3 regions of the Agrobacterium salinitolerans genome follow, and region 3 is predicted to be linked to each of the others. Evidence: predicted binding sites of a transcription regulator. Region 3 holds the regulator's gene; each other region holds the start of a gene.
What was found. Region 3 encodes LexA, which represses DNA repair genes until DNA is damaged. Its sites were predicted from a motif close to TGTTCNNNNTGTGTTCNG; they were not measured.
Positions count from the first base shown of each region.

Region 1: recA (recombinase RecA) is a predicted target of LexA. The motif match lies at 3,907-3,924, and genes of this name have one in related genera.
Region 2: O9X91_RS04495 (ATP-dependent helicase) is a predicted target of LexA. The motif match lies at 1,845-1,862, and genes of this name have one in related genera.

Region 1 covers NZ_JAPZLN010000001.1:753,395-758,954, reverse strand. Annotated here, with positions in the region: gene O9X91_RS03660 (OmpA family protein) at 1-1,560, shown strand, start outside; gene O9X91_RS03655 (pseudouridine-5'-phosphate glycosidase) at 1,842-2,765, opposite strand; gene O9X91_RS03650 (carbohydrate kinase family protein) at 2,795-3,736, opposite strand; gene recA (recombinase RecA) at 3,983-5,071, shown strand; gene alaS (alanine--tRNA ligase) at 5,306-5,560, shown strand, end outside.
Region 2 covers NZ_JAPZLN010000001.1:914,234-919,793, forward strand. Annotated here, with positions in the region: gene O9X91_RS04485 (efflux RND transporter periplasmic adaptor subunit) at 1-1,153, opposite strand, end outside; gene O9X91_RS04490 (carboxymuconolactone decarboxylase family protein) at 1,392-1,802, shown strand; gene O9X91_RS04495 (ATP-dependent helicase) at 1,904-4,378, shown strand; gene O9X91_RS04500 (glycosyltransferase family 25 protein) at 4,483-5,295, shown strand; gene betI (choline-binding transcriptional repressor BetI) at 5,489-5,560, opposite strand, start outside.
Region 3 covers NZ_JAPZLN010000003.1:294,915-300,474, forward strand. Annotated here, with positions in the region: gene O9X91_RS13425 (branched-chain amino acid ABC transporter permease) at 1-501, shown strand, start outside; gene O9X91_RS13430 (branched-chain amino acid ABC transporter ATP-binding protein/permease) at 503-2,275, shown strand; gene O9X91_RS13435 (ABC transporter ATP-binding protein) at 2,272-2,994, shown strand; gene lexA (transcriptional repressor LexA) at 3,293-4,015, shown strand; gene O9X91_RS13445 (glutathione S-transferase family protein) at 4,269-4,946, shown strand; gene O9X91_RS13450 (ComEC/Rec2 family competence protein) at 4,966-5,560, opposite strand, start outside.

The DNA of each region.
Region 1 (5,560 bases), on a different contig from region 3:
CCCGCGCCCGAGAAGAAGCCGGTAGAAGAAAAAGCACCGGAGCAGAAAGCGGCACCGGCCGAAAAACCCGTGCCCGAGAAGAAACCCGCAGCGCCCGAGCCGGCTGCGAAAGAAGCACCGGTTCCGACAGAGGCGCCCACGCCCGCACGCCCGCCTGCTCCCGAAGCACAGCCCAACCCCGCTCCCGGCCAGCAGCCTTCAGAGCAGCCACCGGTTAAGGGTGAACCCGCAGCCCCACTGCCGGGCACACCGACGCCGCCGCCAAGCGGTGCGACAACCGGACAGGCGCCGGCCGGAGAAGCCGTTCCCAATCAGGTCGCTATTCCACAAACGGAAGCGCCGCCGATGACGAAGGAAGAGCTGGACAAGGCCAAGGCAATCGCCAAGGACCCGTCCAAGACCGCCGATACCGTCATTCTGCCGGTCGATAAGGGCGCCGCCGTTCTCGACAGCGACAAGGAAGTGGAACGTTCCGGCAATCGCCAGACCCGCGAGGAGCGCCGCCGTGAACGCGAACAGGCGGGTGACGTGAAGGTTCCGACCTCCGACGCGGAGGCGCAGCGCGCCGGCGCGGCTGAAGGCAAGGCTCCGCCGCCGCCCGTCAAGATGGAGGCCATCACCTCGCAGCAGGGCGAGCGTGTCGACCGTCGCCCGCAATATGAGCGGCCGGAAGGCGTGCGCGAATGGCAGCCACGCGAAGGCCGCCCGCGTGATCGCGACCGCAATGCGCCGATCATCCTGCAATTCGGCGACCGCGTCGTGGTGCGCGGCGACGACAACCAGCGCTTCATCCGCGATGGTGGCGAGCCCTATTACGAGCGTCTGCCTGGCGGCCGTGTCCGCGAAACCGTGGAGCGCCGTGACGGAACGCAGGTGGTGACGATCCGCAACCGTTATGGTGACGTGATCCAGCGCTCGCGCATCGACGATCGCGGCCGCGAATATGTGCTGTTCTATGCGCCGGAACTGATGGAAGATCCCGACCGCGACTACGTCTATCGCGATCCGGGCCTCGACCTGCCGCCGATGCGCCTGCGCATTCCCGTGACGGACTACATCATCGACACCTCGAGCGATCCGGACCGCGATTATTATCGCTTCCTGGAACAGCCGCCGGTCGAGCCGGTGGAGCGGGTCTATTCGCTGGATGAAGTGCGATACTCGGCCCGTATCCGCGACAAGGTGCGCCGTATCGACCTCGATACCATCACCTTCGCCACCGGCAGCGCCGAAATTCCGATGGCGCAAGCCCGTTCGCTGCGCAAGGTGGCGGATGCAATCAACAAGGCGCTGGATAAAAATCCGGGTGAAACCTTCCTGATCGAAGGTCATACCGATGCCGTCGGTTCGGATGAAAGCAACCTCGTTCTGTCCGACGAGCGCGCCGCCTCCGTCGCCAATGTGCTGACCGATGTCTACGGCATTCCGCCGGAAAACCTCGCGACGCAGGGCTACGGCGAGCGCTACCTGAAGGTCCAGACGCTCGGCCCGGAACAGCAGAACCGCCGCGTCACCATCCGCCGCGTGACGCCGCTGGTGAAGCCGGTCGCTCAGAACTGATTGGGTTCTGATGAAAAAAAGGGCCCGGAAGGCGTAAGCTCTCCGGGCCTTTTTGTTGTCGTGACGGGTCTTTCCTGCAACTCGACGTCATCCTCGGGCTCGTCCCGAGGATCCAATCACGTCTCACCGGGCGAGGCGTCGCAGATGCCCGGGACAGGCCCGAGCATGACGGAGGGGAAGTTTGCGACCTGCGACTTCCGGGAAGTCAAAAGCTCGCGACTCTTCTTTATTTTGACGAAGCCTCTCTGCTGTCAAACGGAACGAAGAGGGCAGAAATGGCCTCAGCTCAACGCCACGGCGATTTCCGCAGCAAGCTGCGCATTGTTGCGCACCAGCGCGATATTGGTTTCCAGGCTGCGGCCATCCGTCAGGCGGAAGATGTCGCCAAGCAGGTAGGGGGTAACTTCCTTGCCGGTCACTTCGTCGCGTTCGGCGTGGGATATGGCACGGTTGATGTAGATTTCCATCTCCTCGCGCGGAATTTCATCCTCTTCCGGCACGGGATTGGCCACCAGCATTCCGCCATCGATACCCAGCTGTTCGCGGGTCGCCTGGAAATTGGCAATGGCTGCGGGGCTGTTGAGCGAGAGCGGGCTCGGCAGGCCGGAGGAGCGCGACCAGAAAGCCGGGAATTCTTCCGAGCCGAAGGTTACGACCGGCACGCCGTTGGTTTCGAGGACTTCAAGCGTCTTCGGGATGTCGAGGATAGCCTTGGCACCAGCGCACACGACGATCACGCCGGTCTTGGCAAGCTCGGTCAGGTCGGCGGAGATGTCGAAGGTCTCTTCAGCACCCTTGTGCACGCCGCCGATGCCGCCGGTGGCAAAAACGCGAATGCCGGCGCGAGCGGCGGCGATCATGGTCGCTGCAACCGTGGTCGCGCCTGTCCGGCGCTCGGCGATCGCAAAGGCGATATCGGCGCGCGAGACCTTCATGGCGTCGGTGGTCTTCGCCAGCGCCTCGAGCTGGTCTTTCTCAAGGCCGATATGGAGGGTGCCGTGAATGACGGCGATGGTGGCCGGAACCGCACCCTGATCGCGGATGATCTGTTCGACGCTTTCCGCCATTTCGATATTGCCGGGGTAAGGCATGCCGTGGGTGATGATGGTCGATTCGAGCGCGACGATCGGCGCGCCGCGCTGCTTGGCGGCGGCGACTTCCTGAGAATAGACGATGGGCAGGAGCGGGGAGATGGGGCGGGTCATTTCATCTGTTCCAGTTTTTAAAAGCGGGTTCATGCCAGCATTTCAGCCTGGGGAACAAGCCCTAACATGGCGTCCACACTGTCTTTTGATAGGTCCTGCGAGGTGGCGAAGGGTGACTGCACGGTAATGGCGGCTGCCGCGGCCCCCCGTCTCAATGCCTCCGAGATTGTTTCTCCCTCGGCAATGGCGGCGAGATAACCGGAGGCCATGGCATCACCGGCGCCGGTGACATCCTTCACCTCGCGGATAAGGGGTGGGTGGAGGATTGCTTTTCCCGTCCCGTTGAAGGCCACGACTTCGCTTGCGCCGCGGGTGACGACACCGCCGGAAAGCCCGGCCTTGCGCAATATATCCGGCCAGTCACGGACATTCTGTGCCGTCTCGCCGGTCAGCGCGCGGGCTTCCGCTTCGTTCATGAAGAGGATGTCGATATCGCCGAGCGCCGCCTTCAGCTTCACAGCCTTGGCCGGCGAAATGGCTATGGCCGCCAGCGGCTTCTCACAGGTGCGAGCGATGAGGCCAAGCGCCGTCAGCGTATCCTCGGGCAGGTTGGCGTCGCAAAGCAGGATATCGCTCGTCGTTATCGCCTCGCGCACGGCGCGTATCTTGAGGCGGCGCGGGGTGAAGAGTTTGTAGAGATCCATATCGGCAAGCGCGATGACGAGGTTGCCATCGCGCTCCAGAATGGCTGTGTAGCTCGGCGTGCGCCGGTCGAGGAAGGTGAACGGCGTGTCTTCCACGCCCGCCTGACGTGCGGCCTCCGCCACCGCTTCGCCCGTCACGTCGCCGCCGCGCGGCGCGATGATGCGGACCTGAAAGCCGAGCCGGGAAAGATTGCGCGCGGCGTTTAAACCGCCGCCGCCCGCCTCTTCCATCCACGAGCCGGGGTTGCTGGCGCCCGGTGCCGTTTCAGTCTCGATCATGCCGCGTCTGTCGATATGCGCGCCGCCCAGAACGAGTATTTTCTTCACGCTTGCGTTTCCCTCTCTGGCGGATGGAAAGACCGGACGATTCGGCCTAAACTGACGTCTTCCTGACCTCGCCTCCGGTTTGCGGCTATGGGCCGCGCACAGAAAAACGAAAGCAGAACAAACGACTTATCACTATTTGTTTTCAATATGCTGGCTCAGCCTTGTGAAATGAGAACAAATAGAGTACATACCGTTTCCATACTGCTTCATTGCCTGTGCGGCTTCAATAACCTAAAGGTGGTTCGGATGGCACAAAATTCTTTGCGTCTCGTAGAGGATAAATCGGTGGATAAAAGTAAGGCACTGGAAGCGGCGCTCTCCCAGATCGAACGGTCGTTCGGCAAGGGATCGATCATGAAGCTCGGTTCCAATGAAAATGTGGTTGAGGTGGAGACCGTTTCGACGGGTTCGCTCAGCCTGGATATCGCGCTCGGCATCGGCGGTCTGCCGAAGGGGCGCATCGTTGAAATTTACGGTCCGGAAAGCTCGGGTAAAACGACGCTGGCGTTGCAGACAATCGCGGAAGCCCAGAAGAAGGGCGGCATCTGCGCCTTCGTCGATGCCGAACATGCGCTCGATCCGGTCTATGCCCGCAAGCTTGGCGTGGATTTGCAGAGCCTGTTGATCTCGCAGCCGGATACGGGCGAGCAGGCGCTTGAGATCACCGATACGCTGGTGCGCTCCGGCGCGGTGGACGTTCTTGTGGTCGACTCCGTTGCGGCGCTGACGCCGCGGGCGGAAATCGAAGGCGAGATGGGCGACAGCCTGCCGGGTCTTCAGGCGCGTCTGATGAGCCAGGCGCTGCGCAAGCTGACGGCTTCGATCTCCAAGTCGAAGTGCATGGTCATCTTCATCAACCAGATCCGTATGAAGATCGGCGTCATGTTCGGTTCGCCGGAAACGACGACCGGCGGTAACGCTCTCAAGTTCTACGCCTCGGTGCGTCTCGACATCCGCCGTATCGGCGCGGTCAAGGAACGTGAAGAGGTTGTCGGCAACCAGACGCGCGTCAAGGTCGTCAAGAACAAGATGGCGCCGCCCTTCAAGCAGGTGGAATTCGACATCATGTATGGCGAAGGCGTTTCCAAGACCGGTGAGTTGGTCGATCTCGGCGTGAAGGCCGGCATCGTTGAGAAATCCGGCGCATGGTTCTCCTATAACAGCCAGCGTCTGGGGCAGGGGCGTGAAAACGCCAAAACCTTCCTGCGCGACAATCCGGATACGGCAAACGAGATCGAACTGGCGCTGCGCCAGAATGCCGGCCTGATTGCGGATCGTTTCCTGCAGAATGGCGGTCCTGATGCCGGCGATGACGGCGACGGTGACGAGGGTTGATCCTGTCGTTGAGTTTCAGGAATCCGATGCAGGTTCGCCTGTCTTGATGTGAATTGATTGAACAAAATGGGCCGTGCGATTTCTGTCGTGTGGCCCTTTTTGTTTGTCGGTGCGCCTTCACCGGTCTCCATGGCTGGACAGGGCTGGATACGGACGATAAAAGCCATTGATTTTGCAATATAGCCATCGTTGCCGATGGCGGTGATGGACTCCAGTTGTGAGCGGTGTGTGGGCATGAGCGGTGTAAATGAAATTCGGTCGACCTTCCTCGACTACTTCAAGAAGAACGGACATGAGATTGTGCCCTCCAGCCCGCTGGTGCCGCGCAACGATCCGACGCTGATGTTCACCAATGCCGGCATGGTGCAGTTCAAGAACGTCTTTACCGGTCTTGAAAGCCGTCCCTATTCCACCGCGGCATCCGCGCAGAAATGCGTGCGCGCTGGCGGCAAGCATAATGACCTCGACAATGTCGGTTATACTGCCCGC
Region 2 (5,560 bases), on a different contig from region 3:
CCTCCTCGGGCTTGGGCTGATTACCGACGCGGACCGCGCCCCCTTCGCGCACGCGCTGCAGGCCCTCAATCACGACAGGCTCGCCATCCGCCAGCTCCGCCTTGACCAGAACGGCATCAGGATTGCGCTGCACGATCTGCACCCGCACCTTGTTCGATTTATTATCGGCCACACGCCAGACATAGGAGCCTTGCGCATCCCACTGCACGGCCAGCGGGTCGACCGAGGCATAGGTTTCCCCGGCAAACCGCATGGTGACGCCGAAGGACATGCCTGCCCTCAGCTCGTCCTTCTCATTGCCGAACTTCGCCCGGATGCGGATTGTGCGGCTCGCCTCGTCGACGCGGTTGTCGACGGCCTCGACCTCACCCTTGAAGGTCTCACCCGGCCGGGAAATCGACGTCGCCTCTACCGGCATGCCGACCTCGATCGCGGTTGCGAACCGCTCGGGAGCCCAGAAATTGACGAGAATTTCGGACCGGTCGTCGATGCTGACGATGGTTGACTGCGTGGTGACGTTATCGCCTATATTGGCGGCGACGATACCCGCCACACCCTCTATCGGCGCAACGATGTCGCGGCGCTTGAGATTGAGTTCGGCAGTGCTCAAGGCAAGCTTGGCGGCTTCCTCGGCAATCTGCGCATCCAGCACATCGAGGCGGGAAACGGATTTCAGGTTCTTGTAGGAATTGGATTTTTCAACGGCGCTGCGCAGCGCCACCTGCGCCTTGTCGCGCTCGATCACCTGCTCTTCATCGTCGAGCCTTGCCAGCACCTGCCCTTTCACGACACGCGCGCCGGACGATGTGCGAATTTCGGAAAGCGTGCCGGAAGCCTGCGGCATGACGACAACCGACTGGATCGCCTCGCCATTGCCGATGGCGTTCAAACGGTCATTGACCGTGCCTTTCTTCACCGGGGCCGTCACCACCAGTGTGGCGTTGCCGTTGCGGCGCGCACCGCCGGCATTCTGCCCTGTGGACGCACCGGCCGCCGGGCCGCCGGTTGCGGCGACTTCAATCGCCCCGGCAGGCGTTTTGCCAAGCCCCATGCTGGCGAGCAGATTGCGGGCTTCGGGCGAATAGAAGCCCCAGAGACAGAGCCCCGCTCCGACCACGGCAACACTGACACCCACCTGTTTCCACACCCGCATATACTTCTCCGGTTGATCCACGCAGCATAAAGCATTCCCGCGAACACTCGTTCCGGGACAGAAACACTATTCCCGCTTGGCTAAGGCAAGGCAACGCACAAATCCGTTCCTTACGTAATTGTAATTTGGGCGCAAATGCCGCCCGGAGCAGCCAATCCGCAATCCATCCGTGCATTCCTGTCGCAAATATCCGCCATTGGGCTAATCTGCCTCCGAGACGCCATAACCGGAGTAAGCGATGAGCACCGTAACGAAGACCGAAAACCCGGAAACCGATCCTCGCGTCAAAGCGGTGTTCGATGACATCCGCGCCACCCGCAAATCGGATTTCATCAACAATATGTGGCTCTACCTCGCCTTCGATGCCGATCTGCTTGAAAAGACATGGGGTGAGGTCAAGGCGGTGATGGCGACACCTTCGGCGCTCGATCCCGTCGTGAAGGAAATGCTTTACATTGCAGTTTCCGTCACCAATGGCTGTTCCTATTGCGCCCATTCCCACACGGCAGCCGCCAAAGCCAGGGGCATGACGACAGATCAGCATGCCGATTTACTGCGCGTCATCGCGCTTGCCGCCAAGACCAACCAGCTTGCGGTCGCGCTGCAAGTGCCCGTTGACGCCGCTTTCGACGCCGACAGACAGGCGTGATGCGAAAAAATGCCTTGGAATGGGCGTTTTGACTGATGATACCGGAATAAAAGCAGAACACGGTTCTGGCCTTTATATCCCGAATCACTACATTGGGCCGCATGAGCAACAGTTTTGACGATATGCCGTTCTTCGATGAGGAACCCGCCGCACCGCGCAGGGCAACGAACAACGCCGGTGCGGAAAGCGGCGGCGGGCTTGGCATTGCCGCCCGCGCCATGGCGGCGCGCGATCAGACGCGTGCTGCACCCGACTATCTTTCCGGCCTCAACCCGGAACAGCGCGATGCCGTGGAAACGCTGGACGGACCCGTTCTCGTCCTCGCCGGCGCCGGCACCGGCAAGACCCGCGTTCTAACCACCCGCATCGCCCATATTCTCGCGACCGGCCGGGCCTATCCGAGCCAGATTCTTGCCGTGACCTTTACCAACAAGGCTGCCCGCGAGATGAAGGAACGTATCGGCGTTCTCGTCGGTGGCGCGGTCGAGGGCATGCCCTGGCTCGGCACGTTCCACTCCATCGGCGTCAAGCTGTTGCGGCGTCACGCCGAACTCGTCGGCCTGAAATCGGATTTCACCATCCTCGATACGGACGACGTGGTGCGGCTGATCAAGCAGCTCATTCAGGCCGAAGGTCTTGATGACAAGCGCTGGCCGGCAAAACAGTTTGCCGGCATGATCGACGGCTGGAAGAACAAGGGCCTGACGCCGCCGGATATTCCTGAAGGGGACAGCCGCGCCTTCGCAAATGGCAAAGGTCGTGAACTTTACACCGCCTATCAGAACCGGTTGAAAACACTGAACGCCTGCGACTTCGGCGATCTCCTGATGCACCCGATCAGTATCTTCCGCCGCCACACCGATATTCTGAAGGAGTATCACCAGAAATTCCGTTACATTCTGGTGGACGAATATCAGGACACCAATACGGCGCAATATATGTGGCTCAGGCTTCTCGCCCAGCGCGCCAAGGGCGAGCCGCAGAATGTCTGCTGCGTGGGTGACGACGACCAGTCGATCTATGGCTGGCGCGGTGCGGAAGTGGACAATATCCTGCGTTTCGACAAGGATTTTCCCGGCGCCAAGGTGATCAAGCTCGAGCGCAACTACCGTTCCACCGAGCATATTCTCGGCGCTGCCGGCCATCTGATCGCCCACAACGAGGGCCGTCTCGGCAAGACGCTGTTTACTGAGCGCAGCAGCCCTGACGATGAAAAGGTCGTGGTGCACGCAGCCTGGGATTCCGAAGAGGAAGCCCGCGCGGTGGGCGAGGAAATCGAACAGCTACAGCGCAAGAACCACAAGCTGAACGACATGGCCATCCTCGTTCGCGCTTCCTTCCAGATGCGCGAATTCGAAGACCGTTTCGTCACGCTCGGCCTCAATTACCGCGTCATCGGCGGCCCGCGCTTTTATGAGCGTCTCGAAATCCGCGATGCCATGGCCTATTTCCGCCTCGTCTGCCAGCCGGCCGACGATCTGGCCTTCGAGCGGATCGTCAACACGCCGAAACGCGGCCTTGGTGACACGACCATCCGCAACCTGCACGACTATGCCCGCGCCCGCGATATTCCGATGCTGGCGGCCGCGGCCGATATCATCGAAACCGACGAGCTGAAGCCGAAGGCGCGCAAGGCGCTGTTCGATGTGGTGCAGGATTTCCGCCGCTGGCAGGGCCTCTTGGAAAACACCGAACACACCACGCTTGCCGAGCAGATTCTCGACGAAAGCGGCTATACCGCCATGTGGCAGGCCGACAAGACGGCAGAAGCCCCCGGACGCCTTGAGAACCTGAAGGAACTCATCCGCTCGATGGAAGCCTTTGAAAGCATGCGCGGATTCCTCGAGCATGTCGCACTCGTGATGGATGCCGAGCAAAACGAAAATCTCGATGCCGTCTCCATCATGACGCTGCACTCCGCCAAGGGTCTGGAATTCGACACCGTCTTCCTGCCCGGCTGGGAAGAAGGCCTGTTCCCGCACCAGCGGGCGCTGGACGAAGGCGGGCGCTCCGGTCTTGAGGAAGAACGTCGTCTTGCCTATGTCGGTATCACCCGTGCCAAGAAACTCTGCCATATCTGGTTCGTGTCGAACCGGCGCATTCACGGGCTGTGGCAATCCACCCTGCCCTCACGTTTCCTCGATGAATTGCCGCCCGCCCATGTGGATGTCGCGGCATCCGATAGCAATTACGGCGGTTATGGCGGACGTGGCGGCTACGGCCAGTCGCGCTTCGACAAGGCCGATCCCTTCACTAACAACTACTCCACCCCCGGCTGGAAGCGCGCGCAGCAGAACCGCAGCGACGCCACCCGCGACAATTGGGGCACACGCTCCGGCCATGCGGTGGAACGCATCGGTTACGGCGAAAGCGGCCCGCGCACCCGCACTATAGATGGCGAACTGGTGGCCAAATCCGTGGCTGACAAGCCCTCGAAATTCTTCGTCGGCGACCGCGTTTTCCACATCAAGTTCGGCAATGGCAATATTTCCGCCATCGAGGGCAACAAGCTGACCATCGACTTCGACCGCGCCGGCCAGAAGCGCGTGCTGGATGGATTTGTGGAAAAGGTTTGATTCGACAACCATGAATGCCCGCGGACCGCTTTTTCCATAGCCCACATCATTCTGTTGCAATAAAGGAGTTGCGATGGAGACATGAAAACCGGGCGAGGACTGCTTTGCATATATTACCAAAAAGCCAGCGCACGCTTGCGGTTTTCCTGATCAATATGGACAGCGCCACAAAGCGCCTTGCCGACATGAACGCCCGCCTCGACGCCATGGGGCTGAAAGCGGAGCGTGTGCCCGGCGTCAATGGCAGGGAACTGAATTACCCCATCCCGGAATTCAGTGAGCTCTCCTACATGCTGATGCATGGCCGCCGCACCTCGCCGCCGGAAATCGGCTGTTATCTCAGCCATGTCGCCTGCGCCAATAAATTCATGGCGGGCGATGCCGATATCGCGCTCATCCTTGAGGATGACGTGGTCTTCGACGATGATTTTCTCAACGCCATCGACGAGGCGGTGTTGAACGGCGGTGAGTGGGATTTGCTACGGCTCACGACGGTCAGCAATGGCCGGAAATTTCCGTTCCGCCCGCTTTCCAACGGTCGCTCTCTCGCCATTGCGCTCACACGGGAAAAAGGATCGGGAGCCTATCTCGTCAACCGCCGCGCCGGAAAATGGATATCGAAGCTGATCCCCATGCGGCTCGCCTATGACATCGCATTCGATCTGGAATATCTAGCGGGGCTGAAGGCGGCCTTCCTCTACCCGCTCTGCGCGACGCAGGATGCGGACGGGGAGAGCCAAATCCAGAATAATCTGCGCATCTACCGCCTGCCGCGCTGGCGCTATTTCACCGTTTTGCCCTATCGCGCCTATCTGGAAACCAGCCGATTCCTGTTGCGCGGCATTCGCTTCGCCGTCGCCAAGGCGCGCGTTGCACTTGAAGGCAGAAAGCGAAAGACCTTACCCGCCGGCCATTGACCCGCCGGATCAGGCCTCTCCGGGCGTGAAGCCGATGAGATAAACCGCCGCGACCACGGCTGCGAGAATAAAAAGCGAAATGACGAAAATCGTCATCCTGTTCAATGGTTTGCGTGTCGTTTTCTTCATGCCGGAATAATGCGGAAGACGAAGGCTGGTTCCATCACAGCTCTTGCCTTTGGCACGGCGAGCCTTAGACGGCCGATTCCGGGTTTGGTAATCTGTGTGACAGGTAGTCATGCATTTGGGCCATCGCCTCCTCTCT
Region 3 (5,560 bases):
GCAGCGCCATTGAGCGATGCCGGTTTCACGCTTGGACCGATGCTCGTCAGCGCGCAAAGCATCTTCATCTATCTCGCGACGATCCTCGTGATGGTCGGCCTCTACTTCTTCTTCGAAAAGACGTTGCTTGGCAAGGCCCTGAAAGCGACGGCCATTAACCGGCTCGGCGCGCGACTTGTCGGTGTTCGAACGGAACTGACCGGTGTCACCGCCTTTGTGCTTGCCGCCGCAATCGCGGCCATATCAGGCGTGCTGATCGGTCCAATCACCACCATCTTCTACGACACGGGCTTCCTGATCGGCCTCAAGGGCTTCGTTGCTGCCATTCTCGGTGGCATGGCGAGCTTTCCCGTTACTGCCATTGCCGCGATCGGCGTCGGGCTGATTGAGGCCTTCGCGTCCTTCTTCGCCAGCGATTTCAAGGAAATCATCGTGTTCGGTCTCATCGTGCCGGTGCTGATCTGGCTTTCCTTCGGCGCCAGCCATCATGAGGAAGAGTGATATGACCCTCGGCAGACACCTTTATCCCGCCATTGCCGCGCTTCTTCTCGTCGCCGCCTTCCCGCTGCTGCCGGTTCCACCATTCTGGGTGACGCTCGCCAACAATATTGGGCTTGCATCTCTGGTCGCCATCGGGCTCGTGCTGTTGACCGGCGTTGGTGGCATGACCTCCTTCGGCCAGGCGGCCTTTTGCGGTTTCGGCGCCTATACGACGGCGGTTCTGACCACGGCCTACGGCTTTTCACCCTGGCTCACGCTACCGCTGTCTCTCGTTGTCGGCGTCATCGTGGCCCTGCCGCTAGGGCTGATGACAGTCAGGCTTTCCGGACACTACCTGCCGCTCGGCACCATCGCCTGGGGGCTTGCGATCTATTACCTTTTCGGTCGCATCGAGCTCCTCGGCCGGTATGACGGGATCTCCGGCATTCCACCACTCTCGGTCGGCAACGAACCGCTGATGAGCAGCAGCTCGATCTATTACGTGATCTGGATATTCGTCGTTGCCGTGGCGATCGGCGCGCAGAACCTGCTCGACAGCCGTGTCGGGCGCGGCATTCGCGCCCTGCGTGGCGGCTCGCAGGCAGCGGAGGCGTTCGGCGTGAATATCGAGCGGGCCAAACTGACCGTCTTCGTCTTCGCAGCCGTTGTAGCAGCGCTGTCCGGCTGGCTTTACGCCCATATGCAGCGGTCGATAAACCCGACGCCTTTCGGGCTCGACATGGGCATCACCTATATGCTGATGGCCGTCGTCGGTGGTTCGGGCCGGGTTGTGGGCGCCATCTTCGGCGCAGCCGTGGTGCTGGTGTTGAAAGAGGTGCTGCAACGGGTCCTGCCCGGCCTTGTCGGCACCTCGGTGAATGTAGAAATGATCGTGTTCGGCGTGCTGCTCGTCCTGATCCTGCAGCTCTCCCGAGACGGTCTTTGGCCACTTCTGGAAAAATACCTGCCTGCCCGGCCGCCGCGCGCCATCCGCCGCGACGGCGCCAGTCTTGAAACGCGGGACATGCCTGCGCCCGGCAGTCCGCTGGTCGGGGTCGATCGGGTGCGGAAGACATTTGGCGGACTGACGGCGGTCAACGATGTCAGCTTCGATATCAAGGCCGGGCAGATCGTCGGCCTGATCGGCCCGAACGGCGCCGGCAAGAGCACGACTTTCAATCTCATCACCGGCATCCTCGGCCTTTCCGGCGGCAACGTCACCTATCAGGGACAGAAGCTCTCAGGCCTCAATCCCCGGCTGATCGCCAAACGCGGCATCGCCAGAACCTTTCAGCATGCCAAGGTCCTTCCAACCATGTCGGTGCTCGAAAATGTCGCTCTCGGCGCGCATCTGCGTGGCAATGCCGGCGTTTTCCGGAGCTTCTTACGGCTGGAGCGAAAACAGGAGCGGGCGCTGCTTGCCGAAGCCGCCCATCAGCTCGATCGCGTCGGTCTCGGTGCTCATCGCGACCGTCCCGCCGGCGACCTCGCTCTCGGGCAGATCCGAATTCTGGAAATTGCCCGCGCGCTCTGCCTCAACCCGACGCTTCTGCTGCTCGACGAACCGGCGGCCGGTCTGCGCCACGGCGAAAAGCAGGAGCTCGCCACACTGCTGAAAAAACTGCGGGCCGAGGGCGTGAGCGTGCTGCTCGTCGAGCATGACATGGGTTTCGTCATGGGGCTGGTCGATCACATCGTCGTCCTCGATTTTGGCACCCTGATCGCCGAAGGCAAGCCGGCTGAAATCAGGCAACATCCAGCCGTGATCGCGGCTTATCTTGGGGGTGCAGCGTGAGCGGACATCTACTCGACATCAAAGACATCCACGTTGCCTATGGCCGGGCGGAGGTGGTGCATGGCATCTCGCTTTCCATGACGTCCGGCAGCATCGTCACGGTCATCGGCGCAAACGGGGCGGGCAAGACCACGCTGCTCAACGCCATCATGGGCGTCGTGCCTTCGCGCGGGACCATTCTTTACGACGGCGCGCCAGTGCCCGATACCATCGAGGCCCGGGTTGCCGCTGGCCTTTGCCTTGTGCCGGAAAGGCGCGAATTGTTCGGGTCGATGACCGTCGAGGATAATATCGAGCTCGGCGGATTCCTGCGCTCACGCCAGGAGCGCAACGAAACCCGTGAGGAAATACACGCACTCTTTCCACGCCTTCGCGAGCGCAGCAAGCAGCTTGCCGGAACGCTTTCCGGCGGCGAAAGGCAGATGCTGGCGCTCGCCCGGGCACTAATGAGCCGGCCGAGGCTTTTGCTGCTGGATGAGCCTAGTCTCGGGCTTGCGCCGTTGATCGTCGCCGAAATCCTGCGCATCGTTGCCGAACTGCGTCGTACCGGTGTCTCCATCCTGCTCGTCGAACAGAACGCCCGCGCCGCGCTTGAAATCGCCGACGAGGCCTACCTCGTCGAACTCGGCGAGGTCCGCCGCTCAGGCCCGGCCGCCGAACTCGCCGTCGATCCGGCACTGATGGCGAGCTATCTCGGACCGGGCGAACACGCCCTCTAAGAAAATCCTCGTAACGGATATGAGCGATTTGCCGTCTTAGACGGACGGATCGTCGTACCGGATGCCTGAAACACAGAGCTGCCTTCAATTGCCCACTTCAGACAGCAGTTCCTCCGATTATCAAAATAGTCACCAACCCTACCGGCTCTCGGCAGTTCACGCTTTCGAATATCAAATCACGATCTGAGATGCACCCTTCACGAAATTTTAGGGGATTGCGGAACACATATGGAACATATAGTGTTCGTTCTGTATTTGTTTCGCGACTTCAACGACGATTCTCAAGGGTGTTTTCCTCATGCTCACGCGCAAACAGCAGGAATTGCTTCTCTTCATTCATGAAAGAATGAAAGAGTCCGGCGTGCCGCCCTCCTTCGATGAAATGAAGGACGCACTCGATCTTGCTTCCAAATCCGGCATTCACCGGCTGATTACCGCACTCGAAGAGCGCGGGTTTATTCGCCGGCTACCCAACAGGGCGCGAGCGCTGGAAGTGATAAAATTACCTGAGGCCTATACGCCGGGCGCAAGGCCGCAGCGTGGTTTCTCACCGAGCGTCATCGAAGGCAGCCTGGGCAAGCCGAAGGCGCCGGAGCCGGCCGCGACCCCCAAGGCGCCTGCCAATGATCTCGGCGGTGCCGTCACCGTGCCGGTCATGGGCCGCATCGCCGCCGGTGTGCCGATTTCCGCCATCCAGAACAACACCCATGATGTGGCTGTGCCAGTGGATATGCTGGGTTCGGGCGAACATTACGCTCTGGAGGTCAAGGGTGATTCGATGATCGAGGCCGGCATTTTTGATGGCGATACCGTCATCATCCGCAACGGCAATACGGCCAATCCGGGTGATATCATCGTCGCGCTGGTGGATGATGAAGAAGCGACCCTGAAGCGTTTCCGCCGCAAGGGAGCCTCCATCGCGCTGGAAGCTGCAAACCCGGCCTATGAGACCCGAATTTTCGGGCCTGATCGGGTGAAGATACAGGGCAAGCTGGTTGGGTTGATCCGCAGATATCATTGATGCCGCCGCCGGTTTGGATAAGCCGAAACAGTTAAACGGCGGCATATCTGGCCTGCAAGATGAAGGGCGCGTCATTTCGTTGAATTGATGCGCCTTTTCTTTTTTAAGTGGCAAACGCGCTCGTCGTTGCGAAAATGCGGTTGTGCACGATGGCCCATCCATCAATTGGCGTTATGGGAGCCATGGATTCTTTGCGATATTCCAAGACCATTCGCAGATATAGAAATGCGCATCCTATCGGGGGAAAAACGCCATGTACGATCTTTATATTGCCAACAAGAACTATTCCTCATGGTCGCTGCGGCCCTGGGTTTTGATGCGCACGCTCGGCATCGCCTTTGATGAAAAACTCGTTCCCTTTGGCGAAGGTGTTGCCTTCTCCAGCTTTTCGCCGACGGGCAAGGTGCCGTGCCTTGTTGATGAGGGCGTGACGGTTTGGGAATCGCTGTCGATTGCCGAATATCTGGCCGAGAGACATCAGGGTGTCTGGGCAAGTGACAAGCAGGCACGGGCCTGGTCACGCTCGGCGGCAAGTGAAATGCATGCGGGCTTCTCTTCGCTGCGCAATCTCTATCCCATGTCGGTCGGTATCCGCGTAAAACCGAAGGGCGGCGATGCCGGGCTTGCGGCCGACATAAAACGCATTGATGCGCTGTGGAGCGAAGGCCTCGCAAAATTCGGCGGACCGTTTCTCGCCGGTCAAAAATTCACGGCGGTCGATGCCTTCTTCTGCCCGGTGGCGTTCCGTTTCCAGACCTATGGCGCCGATCTTTCGCCAGCGGCGAAGGCCTATTGTGACAGGCTGCTTGCCCTGCCCGCCATGCGCGAATGGTATGAGGCCGGACTGAAGGAAATCTGGCGCGATCTGCCGCATGAAGAAGAGATCGGCAGCATTGGCGAATTGACCGCGGATCTGCGCGCCAAGGCCTGACAAAACATGCTGACGGCACTCACTGCGATGCCGTCAGCACCTGAGTGACGGCTTCTGGCACATCACGGTCAAAGCGGCCACTCTTCCAGTCGTAATAGCGATGTTCGCTCCACGGCCTGTCGGTGCTGGCGGTTGCCGCGCGCATCCGCCCCACCACCCCCGCCTGTTCGCTGCCGGCGAAATTTATCTCTACCGAGCCGATGCGTCTTAATGTGTCGCGATTGAGCAGCAGGGCGCCCGAGCGGCATTGCGCAAACGAGGTTCTGCGGGAGACGATGACGATATCGGCGATATCACAGGCTTTTCCTGCAAACCGGCCGTCTTCCAGAACTATGATAAATTCGCCGCTTCCCGCGCGCGCCGCACACCAGATGCCTGTTCTGCAGGTGAAGACACCGGGTGCGGCATCTCTCAGCGTCGTTATCATCTCCCGCGCCACGGCCTTCATGTCCTCCGGCGCCAGCTTGGATTTGGTGGTGAGAGCAACGGTTGTTGTCGGAGCCCCCATCTTGAGAAGGACCGGTGGGAGCGGTTTGTCAGGCAACAGCAGCGCCCTCTGCCATTGCTCATAGATGAAGCCCTGCGGCCGCGTTTTTGTGGTGTAGACCCTGCCC